DNA from 4 places in the Clostridium amazonense genome. Region 2 is predicted to be linked to each of the others. Evidence: riboswitches for the same ligand, from Rfam matches in the RefSeq annotation. Region 2 holds a riboswitch; each other region holds the start of a gene.

Region 1 (3,221 bases), on a different contig from region 2:
GTGATAGCCATTTTGGTCCGACTGTTTATCCTTATCATCATGCTAGTTCAACTTCACTAGATATATCATCATATGTATTATTTTTTATTATTTTGATATGTTTTATATTTGCTTATCTTATTGTTTTTAAAATACTTATGAATAAGAAAAAATCTAAAACTTTAAATGCTATAACTTCTTTATCCATGAAGAATTTCAATTGGAATTATGATGTTATTATGAAAGATGTTAAAAATACTTTTTATAAAATATCAATTGGCTGGATGGAAAAAAATCAAGAGCTTTGCAAAGAATATATGAGTGAAAATTTGTATAATAAACATAAACTTCAAACTAATTGTATGAAAATAAGAAATGAAAAAAACATATTGGAAAACATGGAACTTATAAAAGTGATTCCTATAGGTTTAAAATACTCTGAAGACATTAATAATGATTTCATATGGTTTTTTATAAAAGCAAAATCAATAGACTATACAATAAATGAAGAAACTAATGAGATTATAAATGGATTTAAAAATAAACATATTTGTTATCGTGAATGTTGGAAGTTTATACATATTGAAAATAAATGGGTACTTGATGAAATTAAACAAATTAAAGAAGTATCTTTTGACTTCTTTACTATAAATATTTCTTAGTATTAAGTATTTAATTATCCTTTCTGTACTCATCAGAAAGCTTCTTAATTTTTTTTACAAGTAACTTAATTAAATATATATGCTTGTTGTTTTATTTATGCTCCACTTTAAGCATGATACTTAACTAACCACCATAACTTATAATTTAAAAATAAGGCAGATTATTGACCTGCCTCAGTTTCTTTTCTTATTTTTTTAACTTTCTCTATGTTAAGTCCTACTTTTGATGCTATAGTTTCATCATCTAAAATATCTAATAAATTTCTAGTTATCTCTATTTTTTCTGCTTCTCTTGCCTTTTCTTCCATTTCTTTTATTATAAATGCGTTGTTAGCTACCATATTTTTAACCTCCTCTTTACTTGCATCTAAAACTTCCCTTGCCTCTTCAGCTAGTCTATCCTCGGTTGTATTTTTTATCCAATGTTTTATAGCTTTTAATTCTTCCTTTGTAAGTTTATCAAATAATAATGCTATTGTTTTAACTCTTTCTAAAAACTCTATTGGTGTTATTTTTTGATCTAATAAAAATATAGCTGATGTTACATTTTTATTTTCCACCAACTTTTCTTTTGTAAATCCGTTGTTTATATCTATAGGGTTCAAAGTTTCTCCTTATACTTATCCTTCTTATAACTTTGACACCCTTATTAGTGAGACTAGCTCGGAAAACCCTCTATAAAAATTTAAAATATATAACTTCAACATATTCATTTATGTATATATAATATTAAATTCGAGCTTGTTTCCCTACATTATATCATATGTAAAATTTAAAATTCCATTGTGAAATTTATCTTCATTATAAAAGAACTATTATCTTAAGATTAATATATCGATTTTGAATCACTAACTAAGTTTGTGATATCAAAATGGAATGTCTGAATCGTTTACATATATTATTTTAAATGTTATTATTTTGTTGAATTTATAAGACATATGAGAAGATATGTCGAAATATATTTTCTTTAAAGGGAATGCAGTGTAATTCTGCAACAGCCCACGCTACTGTGATGATAATACCTTATTACTATAGTAATTATAGTTCGGTTGATTCTAAGTCAGAAAACCTTCCGTGTATTGTATATACTATTATCTCGATGGGGGATACTTAGTACGACAAATTTCTGTTTTACTATACGTATAAAACAGCTGTGGAATTCCCTCAGCTGTTTTTATTTTTAAAATTATATTAAGGGAGAGAGAATATGAAAAAAGCAACTACTAAACGACTTTCTATTATTCTGACGGTGATGTTTGCCCTATTCACTTTTATAGGATGCTCGCCGAAATCAAACAAAGCTGAAGCTTCTAACATCGATCAAACACGAGAGATGATTTTTGCAGCTTCAAGAGATCAAGCACCTGGTGAAAAAGATGCACATTATTGCACTATTAATTTAGGTGTATGGGAACCACTTGTTACAAAAGATGAAGACGGTAACCCAGCCCCAGCATTAGCTGAATCATGGGAAAGCAATGATGCTCGTACTGAATGGACATTTAAATTAAAGAAAGATGTTAAATTTTCAAATGGAACACCTTTTAACTCTGACATTGTTGTTAAGAACTTTGATCGTTATAAAAAAGGTCCATTTCCATCATCTTTTTATGGAATGAACATAGAAACTACTTATCCAGGTCTTAAGGATGTTGTAGCTGTTGATGAAAACACAGTAAAACTTACATTCTCAAAGGCAAATCCTATGCTTACATATACAATGGCTAACTTCGGAAGTAGTATTTTTGAACCATCTTGCTTTGCTGAAGATGGGAATTTCAAAGAAATGGCTATTGGAACAGGTCCTTATAAACTAGTTGAAAATGTTGTAGGAGAATACTGTGTAATTGAAAAAAATGAAAATTATCATGGTGATGCCACAACTCTTCAAAAATTAAAATTCCGTGTTATAAGTGATGCAAATACTAGATACTCTGCATTATTATCAGGTGAGGTTCACGGATTATGTGACTTAGGAGCTATAACTCCATCACTTGCTGCAGAACTTGAAAAGAATAAAGACTTCACTGTAAGTGTTGGTGATTCTGGTATCACTCACTTTTTAAATGTTAACGGAAACAAATTTCCTTTCAATGACATAAAAATGAGAGAAGGATTAAGCCTTTTATTAGATAGAGAAGAAATTATAAATGAATTTTACAATGGATACGGACTACCTGCTGGTGCATTCTTAAATTACACATCACCTTTCTACAAGAAAATAGATGCTGTGCATAATGCTGAAAAAGGTAAAAAACTAATCAAAGAAGTAATTGGTGATAAAGAAGTTAATCTTGAATTTATTTTACCAACTGGAGATTGCAACCGTTACCCTTATGAAGAAGAAGCTGTTTATATACAATCTCTTTTATCTGAAGTGGGAATAAACTCAAATATAACAGTATTTGAATGGGGTAAATGCAAAGAAATGATGAAATCTGGAAGTTATGATATGTGTTTAAAAATTCAAGGACTTCCAAGTGCAGATCCATTTGGTCTTTTTAAAGGATATATGCATAGCAAAGGTGGTTCAAATGTTGGATATGGTTTAGGCTATAAAAATGAACATGTTGATGAACT
Region 2 (3,221 bases):
TGTAACTTCTGATGTTATAGAAATTAAAATGGGACTTCAAGATGGAGTTGTACAATATGTAAGTAAAGATGATGAATTTGATTTTGATAAGATATCATTTTTAAGTCCAAAACTTGTTATAGTTGATAGAGGATTAAAAGATTATGAAAATATAGTAAAAAAATTAGATGAGTTAAATATAAATTATGTAGTTGAAAATTCAAGTTTAGAAAATAATCAAAATGCAAAAAATGAATGGGGAAAATTCATAAGTGTATTTTATGATAAGGAATAAATGCAAAAATTGAATTAATTTATAGGATATAAAAGATAGGTAAACATTTTGTTATCTATCTTTTTTATTGTATGGGAATTTGAACTTTTTTAGAAAAAATTATAATATAATTATTAACATTAGTATAGCTATGTTTTAATGTGAAAATATTGTTTTGATTGCTAGGTGGTAGGATTAATTCATTTTAAAATAGATATTTATTACATGAAAATGAAATACTACATGATGATTTTCATAAAATGCTTCTTGCAATACAAAACTTAGTAGAATACTTAAATAGAAATTATTTTAATGATGAAAAAATAGAAGAAGAGGTGATTACGATGACAAAAACATTATATGATCCAGAAGTTTACAAAAAAGGAATAGAAAAAGGTATAGAAAAGCAAAAGTTAAAAATTGCTATAAATTTATTGGATATATTAGATGATAAAACAATAGCATTAAAAACAGTGTTAGATATAAATAAAGTGAAAGAATTAAGAAAAGAAATAAAATAAATTAGTATAGAGTTCCAAATTTGACTCAAAAATAATAGCTTTATCAAATAACACTAGCCATATTACAATTAAGTCAATTATTATGTTTGGAACCAATTAACAATTAACAGTTAGCAATTAACAATGATGGTTAATATTATTCACTTTGTTCTTAATATTTATGAATAGAAATATCTAAAAACTAAGTTTTTATATTGTGTTTAAATAATTTGCTTCGCAAATCATTATAAAAATTGATTTAAAAAACTGAGACTTCAGTTTTATCCTTCATTGTTAATTGTTAATTTTTGTACACTCGTTTAAACATATCTTTCTCAATTGAAATAATAGTAATTTCATTTTTCAACTTGTTTTCCTATAAATCAAATTCAGTAATGAAAAAATAAAATATTATTACAAGGAAGACTATTGAGTTTTTATTAGATTAGTACTACAATGTAATTGTTTGAAAATTGAATAAAATATATTTAGGTACCTAAATAGGTTTAATAGGGAAAGTGGTGAAAATCCACTACAGCCCCCGCTACTGTATACGGATACGAAGTCAAATCCACTGGTTTTTAACTGGGAAGGATGACTAAGGCTAAGCCGTTAGTCAGGAGACCTACCTAATTATAAGTATGTAAAAGAAATTTCGGAGGGAGATTGAATTATGATAATGTAAGCTTTAATTTAAAGCGTATTTTTGATGCGTTTTAAAGTTATATTGAAAAACCTCTGTTTTATAGGGGTTTTTTATTTTGCACAAAATTTCTTTAAGTAGGGTTTAGGGAGGAAATTTTTAAATGTTAATGTTAAATAAAAAGTTAATATGCTTAGTTATAGGAAGTGTTATTTGTACATCTTTAATAGGGTGTTCTAATAATGAAGATATAAGTACAAGTTCAAGTGAAGTTGAGAACTATGAAAATACTGATGATGTTAAAACTAAAGTAAAAAATAATATTGTATTTGCATCTTTAAAAAGCACTACAAATTATTTTGATGGGAATTTTAAAATGGAAGATGATAAAGCAATATCAAATATAAATAATAATGAAATAGTTGTAAGTGACAATAGTTACATTATAAAAGTTAATAAAAAAGATGTTAATCTTATGGCTAATATAGAAAGGGATAAAGATGATATATACGTACCGTTAGATTTTTTAAAAGATAATGTAGATGCAAATTTTAATTACAATAGGGAAGAAAATGATTTGATTATAGAAAAATGTATGCACCTTCAATATACTAGTGGTTTTAGTGTTGAATATTTTAAAGGTGGAGTAAAAAAGGTTATAGATGGAGAAAATCATACTTTAATTCTTGTTCCAGAAGATAAGGATATACCTAAAGAGTTTAAAGGTGAAAATATTGTAAGAACACCAGTAAAAAATGTTTTAATAACATCAGAGCACCAAGGAGGAATCTTAAAAAATATAGACGAAATAAAAAGTATAAAAGAAGTTACAAAGGAAGCAGCAACTTCAAATGAAATAGAATTAAAAATGGGGCTTCAAGATGGAATTATACAATATGTAAGTAAAGATGATGAATTTGATTTTGATAAGATATCATTTTTTAGTCCCAAGCTTGTTATAGTTGATAGAGGATTAAAGGATTATGAAGATATAGTAAAGAAATTAGAAGAGTTAAATATAAATTATGTAGTTGAAAATTCAAATTTAGAAAATAATCAAAATGCAAAGAATGAATGGGGCAAACTAATGGGTGCATTTTATGACAAAGAAGATAAAGTAAAGGTAGTAAAATAAATAATAATTATCAAGTTTAAAGCAAAGTACCTTAAGTGAAAAATGAATGTAAAAAAATTAGATTAAAACTTTGAATTGAAACATGAATAACTTAGTTTTTAACTTTAAGTTATTCATGTTTCAGTTTAGAGTGTAGATTTTAGTCATTTTTGAAGCTTTTTCTAAAACCAAAGAAATCTCTAAATTCATTAGCTTTATAAAAATCTTTAGAACTATTACTGCCTAGAAGTTCAATTCTTGTTTTAGGATATAATAAATGGCAAGCATTGATAAGAGCTTTTCCAAGGCTTTTTCCTCTAAAATCTTTATTAATTATTAATTCTATAATATAAGTAGTTATTTCTGTATCAGTTAATCCACGTAGAACACCAGCAATGCTACCTTCATAAAGTATAACAAGAACTATATCAGAGTTTTTAAAGGCTTTTATAGCATCATTAGGTCTTTTTATAATGGTTAACCAACCTTCAGTTTCATATATTTTTTGAATATATGAAAAGTCATTTTCCTCAAATTCTCTAATGTAAAAGCCATCTGGTAATGAGATATTAGATAAAATTAAGTTGATGTTTTCAGGAGTTATTTTATTATTCATGAATCAGTACCTCACTTATACAAATTTGTATTTTAATTAATAATAAAAATTATACTATGTATTAATACAATTATGTAAAAAAAAGTTAAAATTAT
Region 3 (3,221 bases), on a different contig from region 2:
CATCACCATACTTTGTAAATATTTCAGTTATACTTTCAATGCTATTATAAGTAGCTATTAAAGTATTTTTTATGCTATCAGTAGGAACACCGGCACTTCCAGGAATCCCTTCAGTCATTACTCCAGAACCAGCACTAACTAAAAAGTCATCAAAGTGACCGTGGTAGCAACCAGCAAATTTTATTATTTTATTCTTTTTAGTATAACCTCTAGCAAGTCTAACAGCACTCATAGTAGCTTCAGTACCAGAGTTAACCATTCTAATTAAATCTATGTTATCTAGAGTTGTACACAAATGTTTTGCAAGTTTTAACTCTAAATCTGTTGGTGCTCCAAAAGCAATAGATTTAGATACTGTATCTTGTATAGCATTTATAATATCTGGATCATTGTGACCAAGTAGCATTGGACCCCATGCCCCTATAAAATCTACATATGTATTTCCATCTTCATCAGTAATAGTTCCGCCATTACCAGTTTTTATTACTGGTGGAGTTATTCCCATATTTGTTAATGCTCTAACAGGACTGTTAACTCCGCCTGGTATGTATTTTTTTGATTCCTCAAAAATTTCAGTGCTTTTTTGTAAATTCATGATAAATCCTCCCGTGTTTAATTGATATTATTTAAACATCAATATGTATTTAAAATAATATAAGTTTTATTGTAACCTATATGCTTTTCTTTATAATTATACATTATTAAGTGCAAATGATAAAAAAATACAAAAATTTTTATGTGTTAATTTTTATCAGAGAAAATTTTACTTATTATATATAGTGCTTCTTCTCCATTACCATTTAAAGTTTCTTCCTTTAAAACTTCAATTGCTTTATTAACATAAGCATTACTAGTACTTTTTATTAAAGTTTCTACTAATTTATCATTGTCTTTAGTAAACTTTTTTTGCTTGTAAGTTTTAAACCGTGGGTTATAAATATTAGAACTATACTCAACCATTTTCATAATATGTGGAGATAGACTTCTAAGTTTATACCAATTTAAATATTCATACATATGAGTCTTTATAATATCATAATGTTCATTCATAATATTTTTTCTTAAAGTTTTGTTTTTTTCATCTATAAGATGAATCATATCAATATCATATAATTTGATATGAGATAAATTATCTATAGCGGTATCAATATCTCTAGGAACAGCAAGGTCAAAAATTAGAAGTTCATTTAAATTTTCAACATCACTTTTATGTACTACAAACTCTTTAGATGATGTACAACTAATTAAAACATCTATAAAGTTTAAGTAAGTATTTTTACTTTTAATATCTATTACTTCTATTTTAGAATTAATGTCTTGTAGAAGCATATCATTTTTAACTTTTTCAACATTTCTACAAGCTATGTAAAGTTTATCATAATTATTTTCATTACCTGTAAGAGTTTTAAAACATAGCTTTCCAACATCTCCAAATCCAATAATCATAAAATTACGTTTATTACTGCTAATAGCTTCTTTAATGGCAATTGAAGAAGAAGAAACAGGTATTTTATACAATGCTGTTTTTGTTCTAAATTCTTTTCCACAAGATATAGCAGTTAAAAATAATCTACCAAGTTCACCTTTTATAGTGTTAAGTTCTAATGATTTAAAATAAGAATCTCTTACTTGACCTAAAATTTGATCTTCACCTAAGATTTTAGAATGAAAACCAGAACAAAGTTCCATTATATGACGAACAGTATTTTCACCAGTAGATATAAAAGTATATTTTTTATCATCTAAGTTCCAATCTAACGTTCTAAATATGTTGTCTAATAAAAGATCATCATTTTTTTCACAAGAATTAAAATAAATTTCTGTTCTATTACATGTTGATAGTATTATAACTTCATCGAGAAAAATATTTAATTTTAGTAAGTAATTTTCAAGTTCAGAAGAATTAATACTAAATCTACTACGTATATCTAAAGATACATCTTTATTTAATCCTATTACTCTAAACATTTGTGAATCATCTCCCAAATAGTATTGTAAGATTCAAGTTACTTATAATAAAATAACTTAAAATCTAAAGGAGAAACAAACTGCAAAGGCAGAAGTCTGTTTCTATAATCTTAATTAATTATAATATATTTATGAAAAAACAAAAAAACTCACCAAAGTGTGAGTTTATATAAGCAAGCATTAAGATTCAATAAACGACACTTTTCTTCCGCCCGAAGTTGTGTGATAGAATTTACGGCAGGTCTCCTGACTTACGGGTCACTCTCCTTTTACCTTCCCAAGTAAAACTTACTCAGTGGTCAAAATTTGTCTCCGTTACAGTAGCGGGGGCTGTAGTGGATTTGCACCACTTTCCCTATTAAACTATAAATTTAGTACCATAAATAGTATAACCATATTAAATTTTAAATAAAATTTTTTGTCAAGGAAAGTATAACATATAATATTAGAAAATAAAAGATAGTATAAGGAAAAAAATATTAAATTGTAAAATAGTTTTAAATTTTAAGTTTAATTCAAAAATTAGAAAAATATATTGAAAAATTAACTAATAAATAAAAAATAATTTATTTGTTTTTGTATTTTAAATTAAGATATAAATATTTATGATATAATTAATTATATGTAAAAATATAGTAAAAACAATAAAGTATAAAAGGTTTATATAGAGATTACGATATTTTAAGTAAAGAAGATGAACTAATACTTTATAATCACCATAGCTTATTAAGAGTCTACATGACATAAAGTTCCATAACTAAAATTATCTAAATTTTTAATAAATGGGGTGAAAGTATGATAAATAAAATTATCAAAAAAGGAAAAAATGTTTATATAAAAAAACCAAAATTTAATGAGCTTAACTATATAAAAACTTTATGGAATGATAAAGAAACCATGGGTGATGTTGGTGGAGTTATAAATTTTGATGAGGAAAGATGGATATCATGGTATGAGAGAATGATATATCCAGGTGACAATAAGAATTTTTACACCCTTATATATAATTTTCAAGACATGCCTGTAGGGGAAGTTAGTTTTCATGGGTATGATGATGAATTAAAAAGTGCAGACTTAAATGTAAAAATACAAAGTAATTTTAGGCGAAGAGGATATGGAGTTGAAGCAATAAATTTAATATTAGATTATTACTTCAATGAATTTGGTGGAGAAGTTATTTTTGACAATGTAATGAATATAAAAGGAATTGAAGCACTAAAAAAAGTAGGATTTTCAATAGTAGAAGAAAAAGA
Region 4 (3,221 bases), on a different contig from region 2:
AAGTGGAGTAATTGTATCCGATTCGTTAACTAAGAAAAAAGATGAGACGTTAAAGTCAGAAGTAGTAATTGCAGCTACAGGAAGAAAAGGTGCAGATTGGCTTAATAATATGTGTGAAAAGCATAATGTGAATCATAGAGCTGGAACTGTAGATATAGGGGTAAGAGTTGAAATTAGAAATGAAATAATGGAAAAAGTAAATAATGTTTTATATGAATCAAAATTAATTGGTTATCCAGCTCCTTTTGATGATAAAGTAAGAACATTTTGTCAAAATCCAGGTGGATTTGTTTCTCAAGAAAACTATGATAACAATTTGGCTATAGTAAATGGTCATTCTTATAAAGAAAAGAAATCTAATAATACAAACTTAGCAATATTAAGTTCACATAATTTTTCAGCACCATTTAATAAACCTATTGAATATGGAAAGAAAGTTGCAGAACTTGTTAATCTTTTAGGTGGAGGAAGCATTTTAGTTCAAAGATACGGAGATATAATAGATGGAAAACGTACTTGGGAAAAAGAATTAAAACAATCTAATGTAGTGCCAACACTTAAAGATGCTGTAGCAGGAGATTTAACTTCAGCAATTCCATATAGAACAATGACTAATATAGTGAATTTTATAGAAGCTATGAATACATTAGTTCCAGGATTTGCAAGCAAAGAAACTCTTTTATATGGACCAGAAATAAAATTTTATAGCAATAAAATAGACATAGATAGAAACTTTGAAACCAATATAAATGGATTGTATTGTTTAGGAGATTCATCAGGCTGGACAAGAGGACTGATGATGGCATCTGTAATGGGTGTCTTAATGGCAAGAGTATTAACGGATAAAGAATATTAAAAGAAAGAATGATAAGATTAATTCTTATCATTCTTTCTGCTTTTAATTGTCGAAAGATAATAACAATAAAGAATGTTTGAAAATGTTGCAAAACTGCAAACGCTGTAATATAATGTATACGAAAAGAGAATATGGAAATTGAGTAGGTTCTTTTTAAGCAATTAGAAAGTTAAAATGGAAAATGGTGAAAATCCATTACAGCCCAACGTTACTGTAATACTGATGAAACCTTTAAAACCACTGAGATAAAAGTCTTGGGAAGGAAAGGGAGTAAAAAGAAGTTAAGTCAGGAAACATGCCTATTTAGGATTGAATCTTTCGTGGGAGAGATGAAATATCATTAAGTTGTATGAATGCTTAAGTTTTTATGCTTTAATTATATTAAAGTTTATACAAAATGTGTTATTTTAAAGTCCCAGTTGGGGCTTTTTTTATTTTTATAAAAATTAAATATAAAATATTTAAGCATTAAAATTAGTATGAATAAATTTAATGTGTCGGCAAACTATAAAGGGGGGATTAGATGAAAAGAAACCATAGAATACTAGTAGCTATCATTTTGAGTTTTATTATGACTATTTGTTTAGGATGTGGTGCAGGAAATAAGGATTTAAAGACTAGCAAATATGATAATAAAGCAAAAGTAGAAAAAAGTATTGATAAAAAGGGTAATAAAGCTAAAGAAAAAACTGATAAAAAAAATGAAATAAAAAAAGAAAATAGTATAAAAAATAATACAGAAAAAGAAGCGGTCAAAAAAGAAGAAATAAAAAAGGAAGACACTAAAATTGAAAATAATAATGGCAATCAATCATCAGAAGAAAAACAAATAAAAGAAAATAATAATGAAAAAGAAAAAAATGAAACAGTAGTGAAAGATGAAAATAAAAACAATAAAGTAGAAGAAGACACATTTACTATGATAATAGGAAAAGATGTTAAAGGATATACTGGAAATGAATCAAGTGTTGTAGAAGAAATTACAATAAAAATTTATTCTAAAAAAAGTGCAATGCAGTATTTAAGGGAAAATACTTCTATGCAAGAAAATGGAGGATTTATTTTTGAAATTAATGGTATACATAATCATTATCCAATACCAGAATCAGAAAAAACTCCAGAACAAAAGAAAAATGGGGTATTAGGTATTGATTGGTTTATATATCTTAATGATAAAAAAACACCAGTAGGAGCAAATGATGTATATCCACAAAAGGGTGATGTTCTTCTATTTGATTTTCATGAGTGGGATAAAAGAGAATTTTTACCACCAGAAGATTAAAAGATAAAATATGGGGGATGAAATGAGAAATATGAAAAGATTAAAAGAAAAATTTGTAGGCTTATTTTTAATTTTATCAATGATTATATGCTTATCATTTTCTACTGTACTTGCAGTGGAAAATGACAGAATATATGGAAAAGATAGGATATCTACTTCGATTGAAATAAGTAAGAAAGGTTGGCAAAACGACTCTGAGTATGTTTTTATTGCTCAAGGATATGATTTTGCAGATGCATTGTCTGTAGCACCATTAGCTAAAAAATTTAATGCACCTATTTTACTTAATGGAAATATTCAACTAAGAGAAGATACAATAAATGAATTAAAAAGATTAAAACCAAAGAAAGTATTTATATTAGGCGGAGAAAGAGTTATAAGCAAATCTGTAGAAACTCAACTTAAAAATATAAATATAAATGAAATAGAAAGAATATATGGACAAACAAGATACGAAACAGCATTAAAAATTAATAAAAAATTAGGAAAAAGTGATGCTTTATTTATAACTAATGGACAATCTTATGCAGATGCATTATCAGTATCGCCAATAGCAGCACAAAAAGGAATACCAATACTATATACTAAAAATAATGAAATTCCTAAAGAAGTAAATGAGTACATAAAGGGTAATAAAATATTTAATGTATATGTTATTGGTGGAGATGGTGTAATAAATGATAGTGTACTAAAAAATATACCAAACTCTGAAAGAATATTTGGAAAAGATAGGTATGAAACTAACAGGGAAGTTTTAAAAAAGTTTTCTAATGATTTAAAATATGAAAATATTTATTTTGTTACAGGAAATGACTTTCCAGATGCATTGTCAATATCTACACTTGCTGCAGATAAAAAAGCACCAGTGATACTAACTAATAAAAATATAAATAGTGATGTAGAAAAAATTATAAATTCTAACATAACATCTCTAAGTAAATTTATTGCTATAGGTGGACCAGAAGTAGTACCACAAAACATATTAGATAAATTTAAAATGAACTTTGAAATTATAAAATTATCAAAGGACAATGAAAGATTTGGAGATGAAAAGAAAACTAGAGACATAAAAAGTGACATATT

The links. A riboswitch is a leader RNA that binds a small molecule or an ion and turns the genes downstream of it on or off. The one in region 2 is predicted to bind cobalamin.
Region 1: linked by a shared signal. The riboswitch ahead of AC07E4_RS03415 (ABC transporter substrate-binding protein) and the one ahead of AC07E4_RS08885 (stalk domain-containing protein) in region 2 are both predicted to bind cobalamin.
Region 3: linked by a shared signal. The riboswitch ahead of hemA (glutamyl-tRNA reductase) and the one ahead of AC07E4_RS08885 (stalk domain-containing protein) in region 2 are both predicted to bind cobalamin.
Region 4: linked by a shared signal. The riboswitch ahead of AC07E4_RS12295 (DUF4430 domain-containing protein) and the one ahead of AC07E4_RS08885 (stalk domain-containing protein) in region 2 are both predicted to bind cobalamin.

Annotation. Positions count from the first base shown of each region.
Region 1 is NZ_JBWKMH010000006.1:156,603-159,823, reverse strand. Features, by position in the region: gene AC07E4_RS03425 (Tim44 domain-containing protein) at 1-641, shown strand, start outside; gene AC07E4_RS03420 (hypothetical protein) at 803-1,246, opposite strand; cobalamin riboswitch at 1,563-1,731, shown strand; gene AC07E4_RS03415 (ABC transporter substrate-binding protein) at 1,849-3,221, shown strand, end outside.
Region 2 is NZ_JBWKMH010000023.1:145,994-149,214, forward strand. Features, by position in the region: gene AC07E4_RS08875 (stalk domain-containing protein) at 1-274, shown strand, start outside; gene AC07E4_RS08880 (hypothetical protein) at 598-774, shown strand; cobalamin riboswitch at 1,227-1,400, shown strand; gene AC07E4_RS08885 (stalk domain-containing protein) at 1,560-2,531, shown strand; gene AC07E4_RS08890 (GNAT family N-acetyltransferase) at 2,671-3,126, opposite strand.
Region 3 is NZ_JBWKMH010000005.1:20,339-23,559, forward strand. Features, by position in the region: gene hemL (glutamate-1-semialdehyde 2,1-aminomutase) at 1-595, opposite strand, end outside; gene hemA (glutamyl-tRNA reductase) at 742-1,968, opposite strand; cobalamin riboswitch at 2,188-2,365, opposite strand; gene AC07E4_RS02360 (GNAT family N-acetyltransferase) at 2,764-3,221, shown strand, end outside.
Region 4 is NZ_JBWKMH010000028.1:182,629-185,849, forward strand. Features, by position in the region: gene AC07E4_RS12290 (NAD(P)/FAD-dependent oxidoreductase) at 1-856, shown strand, start outside; cobalamin riboswitch at 984-1,173, shown strand; gene AC07E4_RS12295 (DUF4430 domain-containing protein) at 1,380-2,138, shown strand; partial or broken gene AC07E4_RS12300 (cell wall-binding repeat-containing protein) at 2,161-3,221, shown strand, end outside.